Regions from separate parts of the Paenibacillus sp. GCM10027630 genome, predicted to be linked through region 4. Evidence: riboswitches for the same ligand, from Rfam matches in the RefSeq annotation. Region 4 holds a riboswitch; each other region holds the start of a gene.
What was found. Region 4 has a riboswitch for cobalamin ahead of ACFQ0C_RS22710 (ABC transporter substrate-binding protein). Riboswitches for the same ligand answer to the same signal wherever they lie in the genome.
Positions count from the first base shown of each region.

Region 1 (3,180 bases), on a different contig from region 4:
TGCCAAAAGCACAGTCTCCATCTTCAGCCTTCCATCCGTTCTCGCCAGCAGCAGAACCGTTAGCAGTGAAACTGCTCCTGTGGCAAAAGCGACAATAGGTACCGTCCATGAGCCAAAAAAAGCAAACTGCAAGCCGAACAAGATTAGAAACGATGCCCCTAGAGCAGCGCCTGAGGAAACTCCCAGCGTATATGGATCTGCCAGCGGGTTGCGCAGCACTCCTTGAAATGCCGCTCCAGCTACACCTAACGCTGCGCCCACCAATATTCCCAGCAGCACTCTGGGCAAGCGTACCCGCCATATAATTTGCTCCGCAGCTGGCTGCCAATCGACGGGAACATTTACACCTATCCACGGCAAATGGTGGGCTAATATCCCCCATACCTGTACAAGCGGCAGCCGGACTGTTCCAATCGACAAGCTGACCGTAACGGAAAGAAGAAGGAGAAGCATCCCTACTCCTCCCCACAACATCAGCTTACGTTTCATCTACTTCACCAGCTCCGGATAAATTCCTTTGGCAATATCGACTAAGCTATCAGCCATACGAGGACCGGGACGACTCATAAGATTTTTATCCAAGCCGACAAAGCGGTTGGTCTTAACAGCCTCAATCCCTCCCCATCCGCTGCGTTCCTTAATCACCTGATCCAATGTCTTTTTTGATTTTTCATCAATTAAATTGTCTGGGTACAAAATAACCTGAGGGTTATCTGCAATTACTTTTTCCCCATTAATCTCCATATAACCTTGTTTGTCCGAAACCACATTAATGCCTCCGGCCAACGTAATCAACTCATCAATAAACTCACCTTTTCCAACCGTCCAGCCTGGTGAAAACTCTATAAATACCTTTTTCTTCTGCTCAGGCTTCAAATCCTTTACAGCATCGGTGACCTTCAAGCGCTTTTCCTTCATGGATGCAACAAGCGCCTCCGCCTGCCCCTGCTTGTCAAACAACTGACCAAACATCAGCAGGTTGTTCATCACATCATCCATCGTTTTTGGCTCGACCTTAAACACATTAACCTTCAAGCCTCTCAGCTGTTCAACAACCGGGACTTTAAGGGAAACTCCAGAAAGCACGATATCCGCATTCGCTGCGATCAACGACTCTTCATTCGGCTTCACAATACCGCCCATCTTCGGCTTCAACGCTGCTTCGGCAGGATAGTCACAGAAATCCGAAACTCCAACTACTCGATCCCCTAAACCGAGTGCAAACAGCGCTTCAGTCTCACTTGGCGATACAGAAACAATTCGAACAGGAGCCTTATCAAAGGTAAATTCCTTTCCTGTCGCATCCTTAACTTTATAGGGATAAACGGTTGCCTTGCTAGCATTAGCTGGCGGAGCTGCCGGCTGACCTTGTCCGGCTTGGGCTTGCCCCTCCTGCTTGGTATCTCCTGCCTTGGTCGAACCTCCAGGTGCTGGTGTGCCACCACATCCGGCAAGGCTTCCTATCAAAGCAAGCCCCAGCAAGCCGATGATCCATTTGCTTCCTCTAAAAATATTCATGTCTTCCCCCTTACTTAATTACTCAGCCTACACCGTTATGTATAGAACTGACTCCCTCTTTTACACGAAAAAACCCTCCAGCTCCTTAACCAAAAGGACCCAAAGGGCGCAAACGCCTCAAACAACAAGAAAGGCTCAGGTTGAGCCCTTGATCATTTGTGCGTGACGCTCCTTTTTCCTCGAAAGAGACAGTCTCTATCCGAACAGGCAGGTCTCCTGACTCATGAGGGTATGAAGCTTCCTCGCCTTCCCGTTCCTTACACAGAACAGTGGCTTTCTTGAGGAACTCCTCATTCACAGTGGCGGGACCGTGCCGGATTCACACCGGCTTCCCTTTTAACCTATGGGCATCTGCTCACAGGCACCTGTTCAAAGCTTATAAAATTATTTAGAAGCTCTCTAAGCTCGCAAACTCGAAAACTTACTTCTGAGCAATTACTTTTATAACCTGCATGACTTTGTCTTGATTTTTAGCGTTAGCCGGCACAAAAGCAACTAAATCCTTACCGTTCACTTTAAGATCCGTAAACCACTTGGTATGTTCCAAAGGAATGCCATATAAGTGCTTCTCTTTTTTGCCTTCCTTACTATCCTTACTATCTACAGGCAGCTCAAGCACACCCTCAGGAAAATCCTCCGCCTTGGCAACAGCATCCAGACTCACATAACCGCCCTGCTGACCAATTGCTTTAAACTGCTCCATCGGTACGATAAGAATTCCATTATCCCCGGCAGCAATTTCGACAATCAGCTTCTCCATCGAAAAAATAGGCGTTGTCAGCACACTTACTGTTGGAGCTTCCCCTACCTTAGTTTTCAAATCTGCCTGCAGTTTGTCCGCTATTTCATTAGGAACCCCGTTCTGAGCCATCATAAAAATAGGAACATCCGCTTTCGGACCTCCACCACAGCCTGCCAATGCAAATAATGATAACAACATAATAATTAACGTGAAATTCCTTTTCATCTGTTCTCCTCCTGCAAGTATTCCCTTTAGGAACACTGCTTTTATGCATAGGTAGTAACTGTTCGATACACGGTCCGATCCTATAAATCACAACTCACATCTTACCATAAAAAAGTAGTTTCTACAAAAATTGCGCTCTAAGCAGGCCTTTAAACAAAAATAAAAAAGCATTCCGAAAAGCGGACGCTTAGGCTTCTCCACCCCACAGCAATTCCCTCTCATGTTCTACGCTGTGCGGCCAGCCCCTCCTTTAAATGTTTATCAATTAAAAAATCCCCACAAAGTGGGGTTTTGCTTCGAAGTTGATTCAGATACTTTGCGGGGAGCCCCGAAACATATAAGTTCTATTAAGATTAAAAAAAGAACCGAGTTATCGGTTCCTCTTAGTTCGAGTCATGTATTCATTTATTTTAGTATCGAGCATCATGCTGATTTCCACTACCTTCGGAGAGGTTAAACTCTTCTCATGATGGACCAGCTGCTCTAAGTCACGACGTAAATGGTAAATTTCTTCTTCTAAAGATAAGACGGTAGATGATTGCTTCTTTGTTCCAAAAAACCACTTGGCCTGCTGATCCTTTTCACGAATCCAACCAACATTTAGAGAATGCCGAAGCTGATATTCCGGAAAAGCCACTATTCATCCCTCCTTGATGCATATCTTTAGATATAAAGTCTCATATATGACCAAATCT
Region 1 is NZ_JBHTGY010000035.1:63,008-66,187, reverse strand. Features, by position in the region: gene ACFQ0C_RS17065 (FecCD family ABC transporter permease) at 1-489, opposite strand, end outside; gene ACFQ0C_RS17060 (ABC transporter substrate-binding protein) at 490-1,518, opposite strand; cobalamin riboswitch at 1,708-1,902, opposite strand; gene ACFQ0C_RS17055 (hypothetical protein) at 1,940-2,485, opposite strand; gene ACFQ0C_RS17050 (aspartyl-phosphate phosphatase Spo0E family protein) at 2,856-3,122, opposite strand.
Region 1: linked by a shared signal. The riboswitch ahead of ACFQ0C_RS17060 (ABC transporter substrate-binding protein) and the one ahead of ACFQ0C_RS22710 (ABC transporter substrate-binding protein) in region 4 are both predicted to bind cobalamin.

Region 2 (3,180 bases), on a different contig from region 4:
TCATAGGCCGTGCTCTCAAGCAAAAACAAAAAACGGTACATAATCAGCATCACTTCCAATACTAATGCCGGCACCCGCAGCTTTTTCATAACCTGAAACAGCTCGGAAACAGGAGTGGTCAGCATTATAAAGGTCATGCATGACAAGCAGGCTATTATTCGTGTGAGTAAAATAATGGCTGTATGCACTCCATTGTCAGTCAAAAAGGCTGTCCAATGTAGAAATGTAAAGAGTATGGTGCTCGCTTGTGCAAGGGTCGACAGCTCAGTTGAACGTTGAAATTCAATAAGGATGGCTGGAACACTGGCTGCGTAAAACAAACAGGGGGCAGCGATCAGCCGCAAATAATATTTGGGCCGTATTTGGGCATAGCTGACTGTCCATACAAACAACCAGCCGCTTATAACAAGCTGTGTGACAGGATGGGACAAGTAAGACAACAGAAATAGAACGGCTGCAAACCCGATCTTCCACATGGGAGAAACGGTCCGCAGCTTGTTATTGTAAGAGAGTGAATCGATGAATTTGATCATTGTGTTTTTGTTTTGGTAGCTCTTCCTTTGAACAACCCGATTACATATCCAATGAAGCCTGCCCCCAGTGCCGCTTGTAAGGCGAACAGCATACTTTCAGTTTCTGCAGGCGGCTCCAATAATGGGGTAAACCAAGGCTTGTAAGTAGGAGACAGCGTTGCAATCATTTCCTCGGCAGCCCCGTCTGCGCCCCCGAATTCCCCATTGACAAGTAATAAAGGGAGAGCAGCTAAGAGGATAACTGCACTTATAATTAAAGCGTTCTTAGTGCCGGTTTTCATGATTTTTGAACTCCTTTCATTTTACGCTGCAGCAATGATAATTCCTCTGAGCTGTAAGCTTGCAGCCAATTCCAGATCAAGATAGTGAGCAACCCTTCGCTGATTGCGAGAGGAATCTGTGTAAAGGCGAAGATCGCTCCGAATTTGCCGAAGGACGCAGCAATTCCGCCTACCTCTGCTGGAAAAGCAATTGCCAGCTGGAACGCTGTAACGACGTAAGTGGACAGATCTGCAAGCGCCGCAGCCAAAAAGATGGCAAGCCGTTGTTTTCCTGTGCTTTTCATTATCCATTTATAGACGCCGTAACCAACCATTGGACCGGCAACGGCCATCGAAAAGGCATTAGCACCAAGGGTGGTTAAGCCGCCATGCGCCAGAAGCAGCGCCTGAAACAATAGGACGATAGAGCCGAGTACACTCATAGGCAACGGTCCGAACATAACAGCACCAAGACCTGTTCCTGTCGGATGGGAGCTGCTCCCCGTTACGGACGGGATTTTGAGCGCCGAGAGAACGAAGGTAAAGGCTGCCGCTAATCCCAGCATAATTTTCAACTCCGGAGTTTCCTTCGTAATTCGGGTTAAAGCTCTTAGGCCTAGAATGAAGAAAGGAATAAAGACCGCCCACCAGAAAATAGCCCATCCTACAGGCAGAAATCCTTCCATAATGTGCATAGCATAGGCCGATTGAGGCTCATTAAATGTCAGGTACACCGTAAATCCCAACACTAAGAGTGAAGTGCTTAGCCATTTTTTTGTTTGCATTGTGAAATCCTCCTGATTCAAAAATAGGTGAAAAAACTAAAAAACCAATCCCTTTGGAATTGGTTATGGGTACGCGGCAATAGACGACAGCAGGTGGAAGAAGCTGAATCCATGTTCGTACACCGCTCCTTTCCGCGAAGGCCTGTGGGTGTGCTAATCAGGTAGGTCTCCTGGCTCCCGGCTCCTCATCATTCTCCATCTTCCCCGATATGCGTTCATCGAGTGATACATTGGAAAAAAACTCCCCGGTTACAGTGGCGGGACCGCTCGGGATTTGCACCCGATTCCCTGTTATCCTTTTTTAATACAAAGGCACCTGACTAGTAAATATGCGATTTTTTTAGCTGCAATCTAAGTCTATTCGATATGAACAGGCTAATTCCTTTTTTGTAACATAATTTTTTGAAAAAATAACACGGGGTAGTGACTCGGAATTTCAAGTGTGTTACTATTTTAATGATTCGTGCTACTGGGTGATTTTTCTATTCGTGAATTCATCATAGGCTTGTGGACATGAAAACAGATAAAAAGGATTAGGAGTGGGATAGTGTGAGAAAGAGATTTGCATTTATTTTTATTATCAGTTTGATTGCAGCAATGGTAATGAACGGTTGTACAGCGAAACCGAAGGAAGAATCGTCTAAAGCTGCTAACGAATTGGTTCTGGCAGTCGGTGGTGAGCCGGAAGCTGGCTTCGATCCTACAACAGGTTGGGGACGTTATGGCTCTCCGCTTTTCCAGAGTACTCTGCTGAAGAGGGACTCTGATCTGAAAGTTGTAAATGATCTGGCTACTGGTTATGAAATCGGAGATGGTGGATTGGTTTGGACAGTTAAGCTGCGTAAGGACGCCAAGTTTTCTGACGGTAAACCCTTGACGGCTGCAGATGTCCAGTATACCTACGAGACAGCGTCCAAGAGCGGTTCGTCCATTGATCTCAGCTACGTGTCGAGTGTAGAGGCGGTAGATGATTACAGTGTAAAATTTACTTTAAAAGAACCTAATTCCACTTTTATTCAAATGCTAGTCGCGACTGGAATCGTACCCAAGCATGCCCATAGTAAGGATTATGCCCAGAAGCCTATAGGGTCAGGGCCTTATAAGCTTGTGCAGTGGGACAAAGGACAGCAAGTCATCGTAGAGGCTAATCCGGATTATTACGGTACCAAACCTGTGTTCCAAAAGCTGACCTTCTTGTTTCTGAGTGAAGATGCAGCATATGCAGCAGCAAAGGCCGGGAAGGTTGATGTCTCTTATATTCCCGCTGCATTCAGTAAACAGCCTGTCACCGGGATGCGGCTGGAGACTGCCCGTACTGTAGACAATCGCGGAATCATGTTCCCTTACGTAAAGTCCGGCGCCAAAACCAAGGACGGCAATCCGATAGGTAATGATGTAACCTCTCAATTATCCATCCGTAAAGCTATTAATATCGCTATCGACAGAAAAGCTCTTGTACAAGGAGTACTGGAAGGACATGGAACGCCGGCATTTACCATCAATGACGGTTTGCCTTGGTTTAATCCGAAAGTGGTCATCACTGATGCCAATTTAAAAGAAGGGCAGCAAATCCTTGCCAATGACGGTTGGAAGGACAGCAAC
Region 2 is NZ_JBHTGY010000098.1:253,384-256,563, reverse strand. Features, by position in the region: gene cbiQ (cobalt ECF transporter T component CbiQ) at 1-533, opposite strand, end outside; gene ACFQ0C_RS38730 (energy-coupling factor ABC transporter substrate-binding protein) at 530-814, opposite strand; gene ACFQ0C_RS38725 (energy-coupling factor ABC transporter permease) at 811-1,578, opposite strand; cobalamin riboswitch at 1,722-1,913, opposite strand; gene ACFQ0C_RS38720 (ABC transporter substrate-binding protein) at 2,176-3,180, shown strand, end outside.
Region 2: linked by a shared signal. The riboswitch ahead of ACFQ0C_RS38725 (energy-coupling factor ABC transporter permease) and the one ahead of ACFQ0C_RS22710 (ABC transporter substrate-binding protein) in region 4 are both predicted to bind cobalamin.

Region 3 (3,180 bases), on a different contig from region 4:
TCATCGCTTGATATGACCCCCATTTGAGCAATATCTAATTGGTTCATTATGATACCTTGTGTATCAATAAAGTGGATAGTCTTAGTTTTTTTATGAAAAATGATACTTTTTGTATCAATATATTCTCGCATGAAATGACTTGAATTTCAATCATTTTTCTAAAAAGTTAGGCAACTGACAAATGAAAAAAAGGCTAATCCCCATTAGCAGGAACAGCCTCTTGTTTGGTTTTGTAAAAAGATAGTTAACCCATGGATCGTTCCGCACGAATAAATGCAATGAAACGTCGCGCTTCTTCTATAGTTAATGCTTTACCGTCAATAGTTAAATTGAATCTTTTCAAAATTTCCTGATCGGATAACTCCAGACTGTCAGTGAACGCACTGGTTTCGAGGTACACAGACGCTTTGGGATCCTTGGTTCGACTCAATAAATAATCAACAGATACGTTGAAGAAGTTGGCCAGCTTTTGCGTTGTTTCATGGTCGGGCTCTCTGCGGTTATTTTCATAATGGGAAAGCGAGGCACGGGTAATTTCTAATTTGCGCGCTAGTTCTTCCTGAGTCAGCTTTTTTTCATTACGAAGCTCGACGATTCGATTACCGAAGTTCACGTTGTACCTCCTAACCTATAAGGTAATCTTATCACTAATTATACATTACTTTTTGCATTCTAATCAATAAACATGGGGCGCAATGGGGGAATTATGTCGATATATTAACTATCCCTTTTGTGGAAGCTTGACGAAACTACAGAAGGGTCCGAATGTTTAAGAGATAAGGGTGCTTGATTTGGAAAAAAATACTCTATATAGAGCTGTTGAGCAAACTGCAAGAAGTGGCTGTACATAAGGAAATAGGATGATTTACGCTAATTTTTTCCTAATGGGACGGACAATTATGTAATTGTGATCGGTTAAAGTTTCGACAAAAATAATAGCAATTAAGTTTAAACCAATCCCATCAAGTGACACTTTTTTTTATGTGCGTTCGTTATAATAGTGTCTAAAAGATTCTTATCATTAAGTAATTCAAAGATGGAGAGTGGAGAAGCCAATGGAACGAACAAAGACGAGTCTAGATATCCGCTTAATTCTGAAGCAGCTTAATATTCCAATTGAAAAATATGAGCAGTGGAACCGCATGGATCATACGAGCAAGACGGAGCCTCTCTCACTACAATACCCTGATGTCTGGAATTCAACAGAGCCTTCGCTTCGCCGGCAAAAAGCCTGAGCTGCCAGCAGCCGCATCATGCCAAATAAAATACATAATGCGAGTTGTCCTCCCATAGCTTCATAGTGTTATAGACAAAGCTTTGTCTTGAATGATATGATTGCACTGGACAACTCAATATTTTATTAAAAGAGGTGCTGTATGTAGACAGTTTTTCTTCTACAGCTTAATAGGGAAGCCGGTGAGAATCCGGCACGGACCCGCCACTGTAAGAACACCGATTCGAATGATTCGGTACATGTTCCGATAATGTTGCCACTGGAGCCCATAGGGCCAATAATCCGGGAAGGTAGTCGGAGGATGCTGTTCTAAGTCAGGAGACCTGCCTGCTTTGAAAACACTGTTGACCTACGAGGATTTGGGGAGGTGTTAGAAATCCGCTTACCTTTTGTAAATAAGGCACTGTTATCGTCCGGTGTTTTTTATGGTCTGCGATGCCCAAGCATTTCTAACACATATGTTGGAAATGCTTTTTTTGTCGTTTCTGAAAACGTTACAAGCTGATGTCCGTAGGTGCCGAGGGCTTATCTAAAATTAAGAAATTTGCAAGAACCTGAAGAAGGAGGAGCGGAGTTTGGGTAGTATCTACATGAGCACCGGACTTCGAAGGTGAATGCAAGCTTCCTGAGATACTTCGTGAACAAAAGGGGACTTTTTGACCTGCCTCTAAAAGAAATAGAGATTTGCTGCCGGTGTGAATATAAAAGACTTGTCAGTTCCAGATGATTATATAATTAAGGAAAGGATGTGGGTTGGATGGCGGGAAAATTGCTTATTATCGGCTTCGGGCCGGGAAGCTTTGAGCATATTACCAAACGGGCTCGTGAAGCGCTCCAGGAGAGCGAGGTAATTATTGGCTATAACACCTATGTGGACCTGATTCGCGGGCTGTTGACCGATCAGGCGATTGTCCGTACAGGGATGACTGAAGAGGTTAGTCGTGCTCAAGAGGCGGTAAGGCAGGCGGAAGCGGGGAAAAAGGTTGCTGTAATCTCCAGTGGTGACGCAGGTGTGTACGGGATGGCCGGACTTGTGTATGAGGTGTTGATGGAACAAGGCTGGCGTAGAGAGGGTGGCGTTGAAGTTGAGATTATTCCGGGCATCTCAGCAATCAACTCCTCTGCTTCATTGCTCGGAGCACCTGTCATGCACGATGCCTGCACCATTAGTCTGAGCGATCACTTGACACCATGGGAGCTTATTGCCAAACGTGTCGATGCCGCAGGTCAGGCCGATTTCGTAATTGCTTTGTATAATCCGCGCAGCGGCAGGCGTACCCGGCAAATTGTAGAGACGCAGCGAATATTGCTGAAGTACCGTTCGCCGGAAACACCTGTAGGGATTGTGAAAAGCGCCTACCGGGAGCGGGAGCATGTAGTGGTGACGAATTTGCGCGATATGCTTGATCATGATATCGGCATGCTCACTACGGTTATCATCGGGAACTCTTCTACCACAGTGTACGATGGATTGATGATTACACCGCGCGGTTATCAGCGCAAGTATACTTTGGGAGCGGATGTACAGCCGCTCCGTCCGCATCAGCGGCTGCAGCAGGAGGCGGAGCCTTGGGCGTTGCAGCAATGGGACTCGGAGCCAGTCGATGACGGCGATGAGGACTGGGCTTTTGAGGAGGACGACGATGCCGATGAGGCAGAGGCGGTCGTTAAAGCGCCGGAGCGCGGAAGCGGAGCGGTAGCGGTGGCTGCTGCGGAGCGTGAGGTTACGCTCGGTGGCGCAGGCGGTACGCTAGCGGTAAGGGCAGAGCGCGAGGCGGCGCCTGGGCGCGGAAGCGGAGCGGTAGCGGTGGCTGCTGCGGAGCGTGAGGCCACGCTCGGTAGCGCAGGCGGTACGCTAGCGGTAGGAGCAGAGCGCGAAGCGGCGCCTGGACGCGGAAGCGGTTCAGCAGCTGCAACGCCGCTGCTGCTGGCGCTGGAGGCGCTGC
Region 3 is NZ_JBHTGY010000010.1:241,964-245,143, forward strand. Features, by position in the region: gene ACFQ0C_RS05935 (hypothetical protein) at 1-4, opposite strand, end outside; gene ACFQ0C_RS05940 (helix-turn-helix domain-containing protein) at 245-613, opposite strand; gene ACFQ0C_RS05945 (hypothetical protein) at 1,056-1,235, shown strand; cobalamin riboswitch at 1,351-1,579, shown strand; gene cobJ (precorrin-3B C(17)-methyltransferase) at 1,992-3,180, shown strand, end outside.
Region 3: linked by a shared signal. The riboswitch ahead of cobJ (precorrin-3B C(17)-methyltransferase) and the one ahead of ACFQ0C_RS22710 (ABC transporter substrate-binding protein) in region 4 are both predicted to bind cobalamin.

Region 4 (3,180 bases):
AGTTCGAGAGGCTTCGCAGCGTCGAGGGAGTTCTCGCCCATTATGGAGGCTCCAGCGGCTATGATTTATCCCGTTACGGCCCTGATGACTATCTGGAATATGTGGAAACCGATCACGGCCAGACGGCTGCGTCAAGATTCACCAAGCATAATAAAAAAACAGTGGGCGAAATTATCGAAACCTTCAAAAGGCTAGGCGGACAGTCGCCGTTCTTTATTGCAGGAACACCGGAGCAGGTTGCTGATAAAATCCAGTACTGGGTGGAGGAAACAGGGATAGATGGCTTTAACCTAACGCAGTTTCTTTCTCCAGGGTCTTTCCGCGAATTTATCGAGCTGGTCATCCCTGAGTTGCAGCGAAGGGGATTGTATCGTACCGAATACGAGGAGGGGACCTTCCGTGAGCGCCTGTTCGGCAAAGGTATCCATCTGACTCCGAATGGTCATCCTGCAGCCTTGATCCGTCAGCAGACTTTTAAAGAATCTGTGACCTTATAGATAATTCAATATATAGGTTTAGGGGTAACCTCATGGTTGCCCTTTTATTAATTAGTAAGTGGTGTGATATTTTATACATACAAACAAGGGGTACAGGAGTAATCTGTATGGTATAAGGAAAATAACAGGTTGATTGGAGGCCCTAAAAATGAGCATGCCCTGCAAATCACAGGCTGCTTCGGAGATTGCTCTTGAAGCTGAGCTGCCTAAGCTGCTGGACCGTTTGAAGCAAGACCATGCCGAATTGCTGCAGGTTCTGATGGATTTGGAAAACCAGGCGAGTCAGACGGAGCAGGAGGCCGACAAGAATCGTGCGATAAGCTCTCTACTGCATCTAAGACTCTGGACAATGGGATTCAAGGAAGAGCTGAATCGGCACTCAGAGTGGGAGGAGCGGGAGCTATTTCCATTGCTGAATATTTGTTGCCAAGGACATAATGCTCTTTCGGTCACACCGACCTTATGTGATCTGGAGAAGGATCATCAATTGGCGATGAATTACATGGACGCCTTCTTGAGAGCTGTGCATGCACTGAAATCGGATTCGGAAGCAATGCCTGTGAAACAAGCGGCGGCTTATTTGACTCATGCATGTCGCATTCTAATAAAGCATTTGGAGCAGGAGGAGCGGCTCATTAATCCAATGACTGACCAAGTATCCAATGATATTCATTATTTTTCATATGATTAAACTTTTAAATTTATGAACTTCGGATGACTTCCATTATTTACTGTGCTACAATAGCTTGAGCTATATTTATTATTTTAACAATTGAATATTTGTGGGAACAAGGTGCTTCAGCTTGCTGAAGCTTAAAAGGGAAGTTCGGTGTAAAACCGACGCGGTCCCGCCACTGTAACGGAGGAGTCATAGCGACAATGCCACTGATCTTTGTGCACAAGGATTGGGAAGGCCGCTTATGATGTGAATTCCGGAGCCAGGAGACCTGCCTGTTCTGACAACACTGCTTTGACCTACGGAAGATAGGGAAGTGTTTAGACGACCGTCGTTTATTTCATCATATATAAACAGGACATCTTTACCTTTTTTTTCTGAGGTAGGGATGTCTTTTTTTTGTATGTATTTTTTGTTTTTAAGTATGTATTGACGAAGCAAAGAATTATGAGTAAGATTTTAATTGTAATTATTACGAATAAACTAGGTAAATCAGGAGGCAATTTTTTTATGAGATCCAGATCCAATTCCAGTCGTCCAAAGTACAGCGGTTTTCTTGCACTTATTGTTATTATTTTAGTCACATTGTCGGCTTGCCAAAGCTCATCATCCACCAGGCCAACCGGTAATGGTCAGTCCACAGATACCAAAGATGCGTCCGCTGCCGGAGAGGCCAAGGAGCAGGTGTTAAAATACGTCACCTTAAATATGCCCCGCTCTTTGGATCCTGTCCATATTGATGCACAGCGGATTACATCAGATGGAATTGCTGAACCTCTCGTTATGCTTAATGATGATGGATCTATAAGACCATGGTTAGCGAAATCTTGGAAAAACCTGGAGCCAACACTGTGGGAAGTGGAATTACAGCCTAACGTAAAATTTTGGAGCGGTGCGGTCATGGATGCTGCTGCGGTAAAAGCGGCACTGGAGCGTCATCAGAAGCTTAATAAACGGGGACCCTCACAAATTGGCGGTGTTGAGTTTATCGTAAAAGACAGCCTGCATCTACAGCTCAAAACACCTAAGCCAGACCCTAACTTTATTTTCAAGCTGAACGGATTTGCAATACATAATGCTGAGGAAGCGAATCGTCTCGGAGATAAGTTTAATTCACAAGCCGATCTGACTGGCTTTATGAAGCCTATTCAGTTTACTCCAGGCGAACTGCTCATTGCTGAAGCGTTTCCTGGATATTGGGGAGAAAAGCCTAAGCTGCAGCGGCTGGAGGCAAGATTAGGAGCTGACGCACAAGCGCGGCTGCTTGCATTGAAGAATGGCGATGCTGATGCGGATATGAACGTGGAAGTTGAACAGCGGGTGTCTTACGAGAAGGACCCGAAATTCGCCACTTACTTCCCAATCGGACAGACGACTAATCTATGGTTGAATATGAAAAAGGTACCGGCGCTTCAAGATAAAAATGTTCGGATTGCGCTGAATTTAGCCGTTGACCGCAAGGAGCTTATCGAAGGTGTTAGCCGCGGATTTGCGTCCAAAGCTACAGGGCATTTCCCGGCGGGACTTCCATATGCGATTTCGACAGGTACAGAGACGGACAAGGCCAAAGCCGAGAAGCTTCTGGATGAGGCTGGCTGGAAGAAAGGCTCTGATGGAATCCGTGCCAAGGACGGGCAAAAGCTGAAGCTGAAAATGTTGACTTACACGGTTTTTCAACCATTGGCAGTAGCTTTGCAATCGCAGCTCAAAAATGTAGGCGTTGAGATTGAATTAAATCCGGTCGAAACAACGGCCTCCAACCAAATGATGCTGGACGGCAATTTTGATACGGCTACTTATTGCTCTTGCGGAACGGCAACCGGCGATATTGGCGGTCAATTGTACTCCTACTACCAATCAGGCGTTGCATCCAATTACGGGGGATACAGCAATCCCGTGGTGGATAAGCTAATCAGTCAATTGACTTCGGAATTCGATGCTGCGAAACAAGTGGATTTGGCTAAACAGATCCAAACCCGCGTCCAGGAGGATGTTCCGATCATTTAT
Region 4 is NZ_JBHTGY010000047.1:17,916-21,095, reverse strand. Features, by position in the region: gene ACFQ0C_RS22720 (LLM class flavin-dependent oxidoreductase) at 1-497, shown strand, start outside; gene ACFQ0C_RS22715 (hemerythrin domain-containing protein) at 646-1,188, shown strand; cobalamin riboswitch at 1,271-1,466, shown strand; gene ACFQ0C_RS22710 (ABC transporter substrate-binding protein) at 1,684-3,180, shown strand, end outside.